3 regions of the Streptomyces sp. NPDC088387 genome follow, and region 2 is predicted to be linked to each of the others. Evidence: riboswitches for the same ligand, from Rfam matches in the RefSeq annotation. Region 2 holds a riboswitch; each other region holds the start of a gene.
The links. A riboswitch is a leader RNA that binds a small molecule or an ion and turns the genes downstream of it on or off. The one in region 2 is predicted to bind S-adenosylmethionine.
Positions count from the first base shown of each region.

Region 1: it holds a riboswitch for S-adenosylmethionine, as region 2 does, so the genes downstream of both, ACIQAC_RS22760 (ABC transporter substrate-binding protein) here and thrC (threonine synthase) in region 2, are expected to answer to the same signal.
Region 3: it holds a riboswitch for S-adenosylmethionine, as region 2 does, so the genes downstream of both, ACIQAC_RS01925 (aminotransferase class V-fold PLP-dependent enzyme) here and thrC (threonine synthase) in region 2, are expected to answer to the same signal.

Region 1 is NZ_JBIVNC010000008.1:206,953-210,224, reverse strand. It holds gene ACIQAC_RS22760 (ABC transporter substrate-binding protein) at 1-1,454, opposite strand, end outside; SAM riboswitch class IV at 1,822-1,935, opposite strand; gene ACIQAC_RS22755 (discoidin domain-containing protein) at 2,490-3,272, shown strand, end outside.
Region 2 is NZ_JBIVNC010000011.1:136,019-139,290, reverse strand. It holds gene ACIQAC_RS27800 (MoaD/ThiS family protein) at 303-578, opposite strand; gene thrC (threonine synthase) at 685-1,968, opposite strand; SAM riboswitch class I at 1,987-2,179, opposite strand; gene ACIQAC_RS27790 (glucosyl-3-phosphoglycerate synthase) at 2,336-3,272, shown strand, end outside.
Region 3 is NZ_JBIVNC010000001.1:396,487-399,758, reverse strand. It holds gene trpD (anthranilate phosphoribosyltransferase) at 1-629, shown strand, start outside; SAM riboswitch class IV at 876-992, shown strand; gene ACIQAC_RS01925 (aminotransferase class V-fold PLP-dependent enzyme) at 1,155-2,522, shown strand; gene ACIQAC_RS01920 (glycerate kinase) at 2,477-3,272, opposite strand, start outside.

The DNA.
Region 1 (3,272 bases), on a different contig from region 2:
GCGGTGTCCGTGGTGGCCGCCTGCCCGGACAGTACCGAGTCCAGTGAACTGGCGGGCAGCCGGTAGTAGTTGGTGAGGTCGGTGGAGAAGGAGCTGCGCAGGATGTCCGGGTCGGAGCGGGTCACGTTGCTCCACACCACGTCGAAGTCGCCCGACTGGAGGGTGGTGGCGAACTGGCTGACCTGGAGCTGCTTGAGCACCACGTCGACGCCGACGGCTTTGAGCTGCTGCTGGACCAGCTCCAGGGCGGGCTGGTTGGTGGCCGCGTTGGGGAACCAGGTGATGGTCAGGCTCAGCCTCTTGCCGTCCTTGGCGCGGACGCCGTCGCCGCCGGCCCGCCAACCGGCCATGTCCAGCAGGGACTTGGCCTTGTCCGCGTCGAACGCCAGGTCCGCCGAGAGGTCGGTGTAGTCGGGTGTGGTGCGTGCCAGGACGCTGGTCGCCGGTGCGGTGCCGGTCGGGAACACGGTGTCGGCGATCTGCTTGCGGTCGACGGCGGCCAGGATCGCCTGACGGACCTTGGTGTCCTTGAGGAGGGGCCGGGAGTTGTTGAGTCCCAGGCCGAAGACCACGCCGGGGTTGGCCCGGCGCAGGAGGGCGACCTGGCCACCGCCCAGCGCCGCCTCGTTGGCCCTGCCGACGCTGCTGATCGCGTCGACCTGCCCGGACTGGAGGCTGCCGGCCCGCACACCCGCCTCGGGCACGACCTTGAACACCAGCTTGTCCAGATGGGCCTCACCCTTCTTGGACCACAGGGCGGAACCCCAGTCGTAACCGGTCCGCCTGGCCAGGGTGATCGACTGGTTCTGCACATAGTCGTCCAGCACGAACGGTCCGGAGCCGATCACACCGTCACTGCACTTCTGCTGGGGCGTCCGCTTGACGCTCGCCGACGACTCGATGCCCAGCGAGTGGGTCGAAGTCGCTTGCAGGAACTGCGCGTTGGGCTCCGCGAAGGTCACCCTGACGGTGAGCGGATCGAGCACGGTGGTGCTCTTGACGCCGGTGAGATACCCCTGGGCGAGGGAGCCCAGGGGGCCGAGATCGGGCACCGCGTCGAAGTTGTCCTTGACCACCTGTGCGGTCAGCTCGGAGCCGTCGCTGAAGGTGACGCCCGGCCGCAGATGGAACGTGAACGTCGTCGCCCTGGCGTCGATGTCCCAGCTCTTGGCGAGCCAGGGCACGATCTCGCCGGTCTTCGGGTCCTGGTCGGTCAGGGAGTCCACGATCTGGCGTACCGAGTAGATGCTCTCGTTGCTGCCGACCTGCTGCGGATCCACGCAGCCGGTGTCGGAGCCCACCGCGAAGGTCAGGGTGCCGCCCGACTTGGCCGGGCCGCTGCCGGCGCCGGTGCCGTCACCGCCCGATCCACAGGCGGTCAGAAGGACGGCGCCGGTCAGCAGTGCGGCCAGGGGTGCCCAGCGGGAGTGTCTGAAATCCGGAAGTGCTGTCACGGGAGGGGTTCTCCTGCTCGTGTCACCAGGCACGGCGTGCCATGGGCGGCACAGCCGTGCGGGGGCATGCGACCCCGCACGGCCGGACGCGGGCGCGGGGAGCGCGATACAGACAGGGGTCGGGGATCAGGGATACGACACCGGGAAAGGTGGCGTGGGAGAGGTCGCGAAGGCGCGGGTCCGCGACGGACGTCAGCGGGCGCCGGGCGGGCTCGTCAGGCCTGACAGAGGCAGCTGTTCGAGCGCTTCAGATCGATGTGGAGCCGACGCGAGAGCCGGGAGAACGCCGGGGCGCCGGTACGGGAGGCAGCCCGTTCACCGCCGTGCCGCATACCCGTCCTCCCCGTCTCCGGCCCCGGACTCCGGGGCGCCGCGCTTGCGGGAGTCGTCGGTGACCCCGCCGGGCCTTCACCTGGGGCACCGCACCGCGCGGGAGGGTTGCCGGTCAGCGAGCCAGGGCTTGACGCTGACACTCAATGCCGCTGGCGATGCTACGGAGCGGTCTTGTCGTACGTCAATGGCGCGATTGTGCCGCCGGTTGGCACGGGCCCGGCCGTCTCACGTGCCCGCACGCGCGGAACCGCCCGTGCGGCGCGCCGACTTCACCGTGGCCGACCCGTCGGAACGTCGGCGCGCCGCTGTTCGGGGCGTTCGAGGCCCCGGCGGTCGTGCCCACGTATCCCGCCAGGCCGCACCCGCTGCCGGGCCCTGCCGAACCGGCTCCCCGGTCGGTCACCCGGATCGACTGAGCGACGCAGGTCGCCGCCGCACCGGCAGCGCGGCTACGGCCGGTGAAGTGCCCCGGGCGCCTTCGACGTTACCGCGGGGTACATCTCTGTGTGCAATCCCTTGACTCCGCCTGCCGCACTGGTCATTCTCGTCGCACACCTTGCGCCGGTCATGACAATTCGTCGACCGTGCCGTCCCCTCGACCAAGGGATATGGCCAGTGACCAAGGCTCGACGTAGGTACGGACGCGCGTTCCGCCGGCGCAAAGACCTCACCATCGTGTCGCTGCTGCTCTTCGTGCTGGCAATGGCTCTTGGGCCGACGCCGAGTTCGGCGGCCGACGACGACTGGTGGACCCCCACCGCACGCCCCGCACCGGACTCCGCCATCGGCGTCACCGGCGAACCCTTCACCGGCACCAACGCCCAGGGCGAGGTCCGCGGCTTTGTCGACGCGCACAACCACATCATGGCCAACGAGGCCTTCGGCGGCCGGCTGATCTGCGGGAAGTCCTTCTCCGAAGCCGGGATCGCCGAGGCGCTCAAGGACTGTCCCGAGCACTACCCCGACGGCTCCCTGGCCATCTTCGACTTCATCACCAAGGGCGGGGACGGCAAACACGACCCCGCCGGCTGGCCCACCTTCAAGGACTGGCCCGCCCACGACTCCCTCACCCACCAGCAGAACTACTACGCGTGGATGGAACGGGCCTGGCGCGGCGGCCAGCGGGTCATGGTCAACGACCTCGTCACCAACGGGGTCATCTGCTCGGTCTACTTCTTCAAGGACCGCTCCTGCGACGAGATGACGTCGATCCGCCTCCAGGCGAAGCTGACGTACGACCTCCAGGACTACGTCGACGAGATGTACGGCGGCCCCGGCAAGGGCTGGTTCCGGATCGTCACCGACAGCGCGCAGGCCCGCCAGGTGGTCGAGCAGGGCAAGCTGGCGGTGATCCTCGGCGTGGAGACCTCGGAGCCGTTCGGGTGCAAGCAGGTCCTGGACATCTCCCAGTGCTCGAAGGCGGACATCGACAAGGGCCTCGACGAGCTGTACTCGCTCGGCGTGCGCAGCATGTTCCTCTGCCAC
Region 2 (3,272 bases):
GGACGAGAAATCCGGGCAGGACCGGTCGGGAATTTACGGAGAATTCACCAGAGTTCGGGGCAAGTCGGGCCCGGCATAGCGAACATAAGGCGCAAAAGAACCACACACTTTGGCTACTTCTCATCGCAACGCGACGCCCGAGTGGATACGCCACTCATATGCGTCCGGCATGCGAGCCGCCGTGGTTCCCCAACTCTACCGCGCTCAACCCTACAGAATTGCCCCCTCCGCTTCTCTCACGGAGGGGGCAACTCAATGAACTCTTCGTAACCGCGCTTACTTGCGGTAACTGATCGCCGGGTTCAGCCGCCCGCGACGGCCGGAATGATCGACACTCCGGCACCGTCCGGGGTGGCCGTCTCCAGCCCCTGCTCGAACCGGACGTCGTCGTCGTTCACATAGACATTCACGAACCGACGCAGCTTGCCCTGGTCGTCGAGTACCCGGGCGGCGATCCCGGCGTGCTTCTTCTCCAGGTCGTCGATGACCTCACCGAGGGTGCCGCCCTCGGCCGGAACCTCGGCCTGACCGCCGGTGTAGGTACGAAGAATGGTGGGGATGCGGACGGTAACGCTCACTTTGAACCTCCGGTCAGCTGCTTCTCAGGGGCACGGGGCTGTGTTGGATCTGCGGCTACCGCCGCGCGGGCGCGACCAGCCACGACGGACCCGCAGACAAAAACGACTAGCCGAGGCCGGCCTCCCGGAACGACTCCAGGTTGGGACGAATGGTCGCGGTCAACCCCGTGTCGGCCACCGCGTCCAGCGTCTTGAGGCCGTCCCCGGTGTTGAGCACGACCGTCGTCAGCGTCGGATCCAGCAGACCGTTCTCGATCAGCTTCCTGGTGACACCGACCGTCACACCCCCGGCGGTCTCCGCGAAGATCCCCTCGGTACGTGCCAGCAGCCGGATCGCGTCGACGATCTGCTCGTCGGTCACGTCCTCCACCGCCCCGCCCGTCCGCCGCGCGATGTCCAGCACGTACGGACCGTCCGCCGGGTTGCCGATGGCCAGCGACTTGGCGATGGTGTTCGGCTTCTGCGGCCGCACCACGTCCTGCCCGGCCTTGTAGGCGACGGACACCGGCGAGCAGCCCTCGGCCTGGGCGCCGAAGATCTTGTACGGCCGGTCCTCGACGAGCCCGAGCTTGATCAGCTCCTGGAGCCCCTTGTCGATCTTCGTGAGCTGGGAGCCGGAGGCGATCGGTACGACCAGCTGGTCGGGCAGACGCCAGCCGAGCTGCTCGCAGATCTCGTACGCCAGCGTCTTGGAACCCTCGGCGTAGTACGGCCGCAGGTTGACGTTGACGAAGCCCCAGCCCTCGCCGGCCGAGTCGCCGATCAGCTCGGAGCAGAAGCGGTTCACGTCGTCGTAGTTGCCCTGGATGCCGACGAGCTCGCCGCCGTAGACCGCGGCCATGACGACCTTGCCCTGCTCCAGGTCGTGCGGGATGAAGACGCAGGAACGGAAGCCCGCGCGGGCCGCCGCCGCGCCCACCGCGCCGGCCAGGTTGCCGGTCGAGGAGCAGGAGAGGGTGGTGAAGCCGAAGGCACGCGCGGCCTCGATGGCCTGGGCGACGACGCGGTCCTTGAAGGAGTGGGTCGGGTTGCCGGAGTCGTCCTTCACGTACAGCCCGCCGGTCACGCCCAGCTCGCGCGCCAGGTTGTGTGCCTTGACGAGCTTGGTCCAGCCGGGGTTGATGTTCGGCTTGTCGGCGACGTCGGCCGGGACGGGAAGGAGCGGCGCGTAGCGCCAGATGTTCGCGGGGCCCGCTTCGATGCGCTTGCGGAGTTCCTCGGCGTCGTAGGCCGAGAAGTCGTAGGCGATCTCCAGCGGGCCGAAACACTCCTCGCAGGCGAAGACAGGTCCGAGCGGGACGCGGTGGCCGCATTCCCGGCAGGACAGCGCCGAAGCGGGACCGAGGTCTACGGTGGAATTGTCGGCGTTTGCGACAGTCTGCACAGCCATGTGAGGCGAGGCCCTTTCTCCTCATCTTCCTCACGACGCATCTCGTCGTGAGACGGATTTGGCACCTTCCCTAGCCGGGAGCCTCGCGACGACGATTCACAGTGATCGGATCAACAATGATCCACGGTAATCCACGGTGATCGGTACGAGACCGGCTGGAGGGTTGCCGGGGCTTCAACGGGCCGTTTCCCTCTGCCCCTCTGGATGAGCTGTATGCGGTTGTTGTTCGGTTGTGTACGCCATGGACCCCCGACATGCGATGGTCATCAGCGTTGTTCAAGACTGTAACCGAAGGCCAGGACAGTTGAGAGAGTCGTCCGAACGGCGAGATGGATCACACACTGTCCAGAGTGAGGAGCCACGGACCGTGCTGGAAGAAGTCGAGCGCTGGCTGAGGACCCGCACCTGGTCCGTGAGCGATCGCCCGCTGCACCGCCTCCTGGCCGCCAAACGCACCACGGGGCAGTCGGTGAGCGTCGTGCTGCCCGCGCTGAACGAGGAGGAGACCGTCGGCGACATCGTCGCCGTGATCCGCCACGACCTGATGCTCCAGGTACCGCTGGTCGACGAGATCGTCGTCGTCGACTCCGGCTCCACCGACCGCACCGCCGAGGTGGCCGCCGCGGCGGGCGCCCGGGTGGTGCACCGCGACGCGATCCTGCCGCGCGTCCCGGCCGTGCCCGGCAAGGGCGAGGTGCTGTGGCGCTCGCTGCTCGCCACGAGCGGCGACATCGTCTGCTTCATCGACGCGGACCTGAGGGAGTTCTCCTCGGACTTCGTCTCCGGCATCGTCGGCCCGCTGCTGACCGAGCCGGGCGTCGACCTGGTGAAGGGGATGTACGACCGTCCGCTGGCCGGTGCCGCCGGGCAGGGCGGCCGGGTCACCGAGCTGATGGCGCGCCCACTGCTGAACATGCACTGGCCGCAGCTGGCCGGTTTTGTGCAGCCGCTGGGCGGTGAGTACGCGGCCCGCCGCTCGCTCCTGGAGCAGCTGCCGTTCCCGGTGGGGTACGGCATCGAGCTGGGCATGCTGGTGGACTCGCTGCATCTGGTCGGCCTGGACGCGCTCGCGCAGGTCGACGTCGGAGTGCGCAAGCACCGGCACCAGGACGGACAGGCGCTGGGCCGGATGGCCGCCGCGATCTACCGCACCGCGCAGCTGCGGCTGGCCCGCGGGCATCTGGTCCGCCCGGCGCTCACCCAGTTCGAACGGGGTGAGGCCGGCTTCGAGCCGCGGACGTACTCCGTGGACACGGAGGAGCGCCCGCCGATGGTGGAGATCGCGGAGTACGCGGCGCGGAAGG
Region 3 (3,272 bases), on a different contig from region 2:
AGCTGACCCCGCAGCGGGTTGCCGAGGTCGCCGAGGTCGCCGGCATCACCTTCTGCTTCGCCGTGAAGTTCCACCCGGCGCTGCGTCATGTCGCCGCGGCGCGCGGCCAGTTGGGGATCCGGACCACGTTCAACTTCCTCGGTCCGCTGACCAACCCGGCGAAGGTGAGGGCCCAGGCCGTTGGTGTCGCCGATCTCCGGATGGCACCGATCGTCGCCGGTGTCTTCGCCGAGCGGGGCAACTCCTCGCTGGTGTTCCGCGGCGACGACGGACTTGACGAACTCACCGTGACGTCGACGTCCAAGGTGTGGATCGTGCGGGACGGTCAGGTGCGGGAGGAGACGTTCGATCCGCGGGACGTGGGGATCGGGCTGGTGCCGGTGGAGGCGTTGCGGGGGGCTGACGCCTCGTTCAACGCGGACGTCGCGCTGCGCTTGCTCGACGGGGAGACGGGGCCCGTTCGGGACGCCGTGCTGCTGAACTCCGCGGCTGCGTTGGTCGCGCTGGAGCCGGGGTCCGGGTCGCTCGTGGAGCAGATCCGTGCCGGGATGGAGCGGGCGGCTGAGGCTGTGGACTCCGGGGCGGCCAAGCGGACGCTTGAGCGGTGGGTTGTCGCCAGTAACGCCTGATGCCAGGGGGCGTGGGGTTGTTGTGCGTGTGCCGCGCCGTTGTGGCTGGTCGCGCAGTTCCCCGCGCCCCTGAAAGACAAAGCACGGGGCGTAGCCCCGGCTTTCCAGGGGCGCGGGGAACTGCGCGACCAGCCACGTCCGGACCCGCACCCGCAAGTCGCCCGCGGCCCCGTGCTCTCGAGCGGCCGTTCCGGCATCCGGACAGGAGTTGCGGTCCGGTGATCACATCCCGTAGCTTTCTGATCAGGTCATGAGTGACAGCCATCAGGCCCCGGCCGGCTGTCCGGCAACCCTCCGTCCGTGGCGGGGTGCCCCGGGTGAAGACCAGGCCGTGGACAGCAAGGTCCTCGGCAAGCGCGGACCCCTCGCACACCAGGGGTCCTGGTCGTCGAGGAGATCCCCGTGGGCAAGCGAATGCGATAGGGCCGCAGAGCCCCGCCTCCGCATCCCTCCTTCTTCTGTCTTCCCGCGCTTGAGCGTGCCGCTCGTGCGGTGAATTCCGCCTGCCACAACGGGAGTACACCCATGTCCGTCTCCACCGCCGCCGTCGACCAGACCGTCTGTTCCCCGCTGCCCGTGCTCGGGCGGGACGTCACCGTGCCGCTCGTCACCGGTGGCGAGGTCACGTACGCCGCGCTCGACTACGCGGCCAGCGCGCCCGCGCTCCAGCGGGTGTGGGACGACGTGGCCGCGTACGCCCCGTACTACGGCAGCGTGCACCGCGGGGCCGGGTATCTGTCGCAGCTGTCGACGGACCTGTTCGAGAACGCCCGGCGTACCGTCGCCGAGTTCCTCGACTGCCGGGACGACGACCAGGTCGTCTTCACCCGGTCCACCACCGACTCGCTGAACCTGCTCGCCGCCGCGCTGCCCGCCGACTGCCAGGTGTTCGTCTTCGAGACCGAGCACCACGCCTCGCTGCTGCCCTGGAAGAACGCCCACGTCAGCTACCTCGACGCCCCGCGCACCCCGCGCCAGGCCGTGGAGACCCTGGAGAAGGCCCTCGCCGACCGTGACCCCCACGGCCCCGCCCTGGTCTGTGTCACCGGCGCCTCCAACGTGACCGGTGAGCTGTGGCCCGTACGGGAACTGGCCGCCGCCGCGCACGCCCACGGTGCCCGGATCGTGCTCGACGCCGCCCAGCTCGCCCCGCACCACCCCGTCTCCGTCGCCGAACTCGACGTGGACTGGGTCGCGTTCTCCGGGCACAAGCTGTACGCCCCGTTCGGCTCCGGTGTGCTCGCCGGGCGCGCGGACTGGCTGCGCGAGGCGGAGCCGTATCTCGCGGGCGGCGGCGCCAGCCGCAAGGTGACCCGGCGGACGGACGGGGGAGTGGACGTCGAGTGGCACGACAGCGCCGCCCGCCACGAGGCCGGCTCGCCCAACGTCATCGGCGCCTACTCCATCGCGTCCGCCTGCAAGGCCCTCACCGACGCCGGTTTCGAGGGTCTCGTCGCCCGTGAGCGCCACCTGATCGACACCGTGCGGGCCGGTCTCGCCGAGGTTCCCGAGGTGCGGATCCTCTCCCTCTTCGGCGACGACGCACCGCGTGTCGGCGTCATCTCCTTCGTCGTCGACGGCTGGAACAGCTCCCACTTCGCCGCCGCGCTCTCCGCCGAGTACGGCATCGGTGTCCGCGACGGTCTGTTCTGCGCCCACCCGCTGGTGCGCACCCTGCTCGGCAGCGACCCCGAGTCGCAGGGCGAGTGCGGGGCACCGGAGGCGGCGCCCGGCGAGAAGTCGCTCAACGCGATCCGGGTCAGCTTCGGTGCGGGCACGCCCGACGAGCACGTGGAGCGGTTCGTCCGGGCCGTGCGCGAACTCGTCCAGGACGGCGCCGCCTGGAACTACCGTACGGTCGACGGGCGTTGTGTGCCCGACACCTCCGCGTGAGCCGGTAGCCGGGCGCCCAGGACGACCATCCGCAGGGCGCGTTCGGTGGCGTCGGTGAGCAGCTCCGCGGCCCGCACCAGCGCCTCCGCCAGGGCCATCGGGGCGGGCAGGATGCCGTGGTACGCGTCGACGCCCGGCACGTCGTGGGCGCCCTTGCCGAGGGTGCCGGCGAGTGCCAGTACGGGACGGCCGTAGAGCTTGGCGCGGCGGGCCACCTCGCCGGGGACCTTGCCGCGCCGGGTCTGTTCGTCCAGCGCGCCCTCCGCGGTCAGCACCAGGTCGGCGCGGGCCAGACGGGCGTCCAGGTCGAGGTGGTCGAGGAGGACGTCGAAGCGGGGGAGGAGCCGGGCGCCGAGAGCGGCGAGGCCGGCGCCGAGGCCGCCGGAGGCGCCGGTGCCGGGGGACAGGCGCAGGTCCGTGGGGAGCCGGTGGACGTCCCGGGTGAGGACGCGGGCCCAGTTCTCCAGGCCGGTGGAGAGGCGCTCGACCTGCGCCGGGGTCGCGCCCTTCTGGGGGCCGAAGACCCGGGCCACGCCGTGCTCGCCGCACAGCACGTTGTACGGGTTGCAGGCGACGAGGAGTTCCGTGTGCGGCAGACGGGAGTCCAGGGCGCTTGGGTCGATGCGGGTCAGCCGGGTCAACTCGGCGCCGCCGTGCGGGAGTTCGAAGCCGTCCGCGTCCAGGAGGCGGGCGCCCAGGGCCTGGAGGGCGCCGGCGCCGCCGTCGGACGTGCCGGAGTCTCCGCAGCCC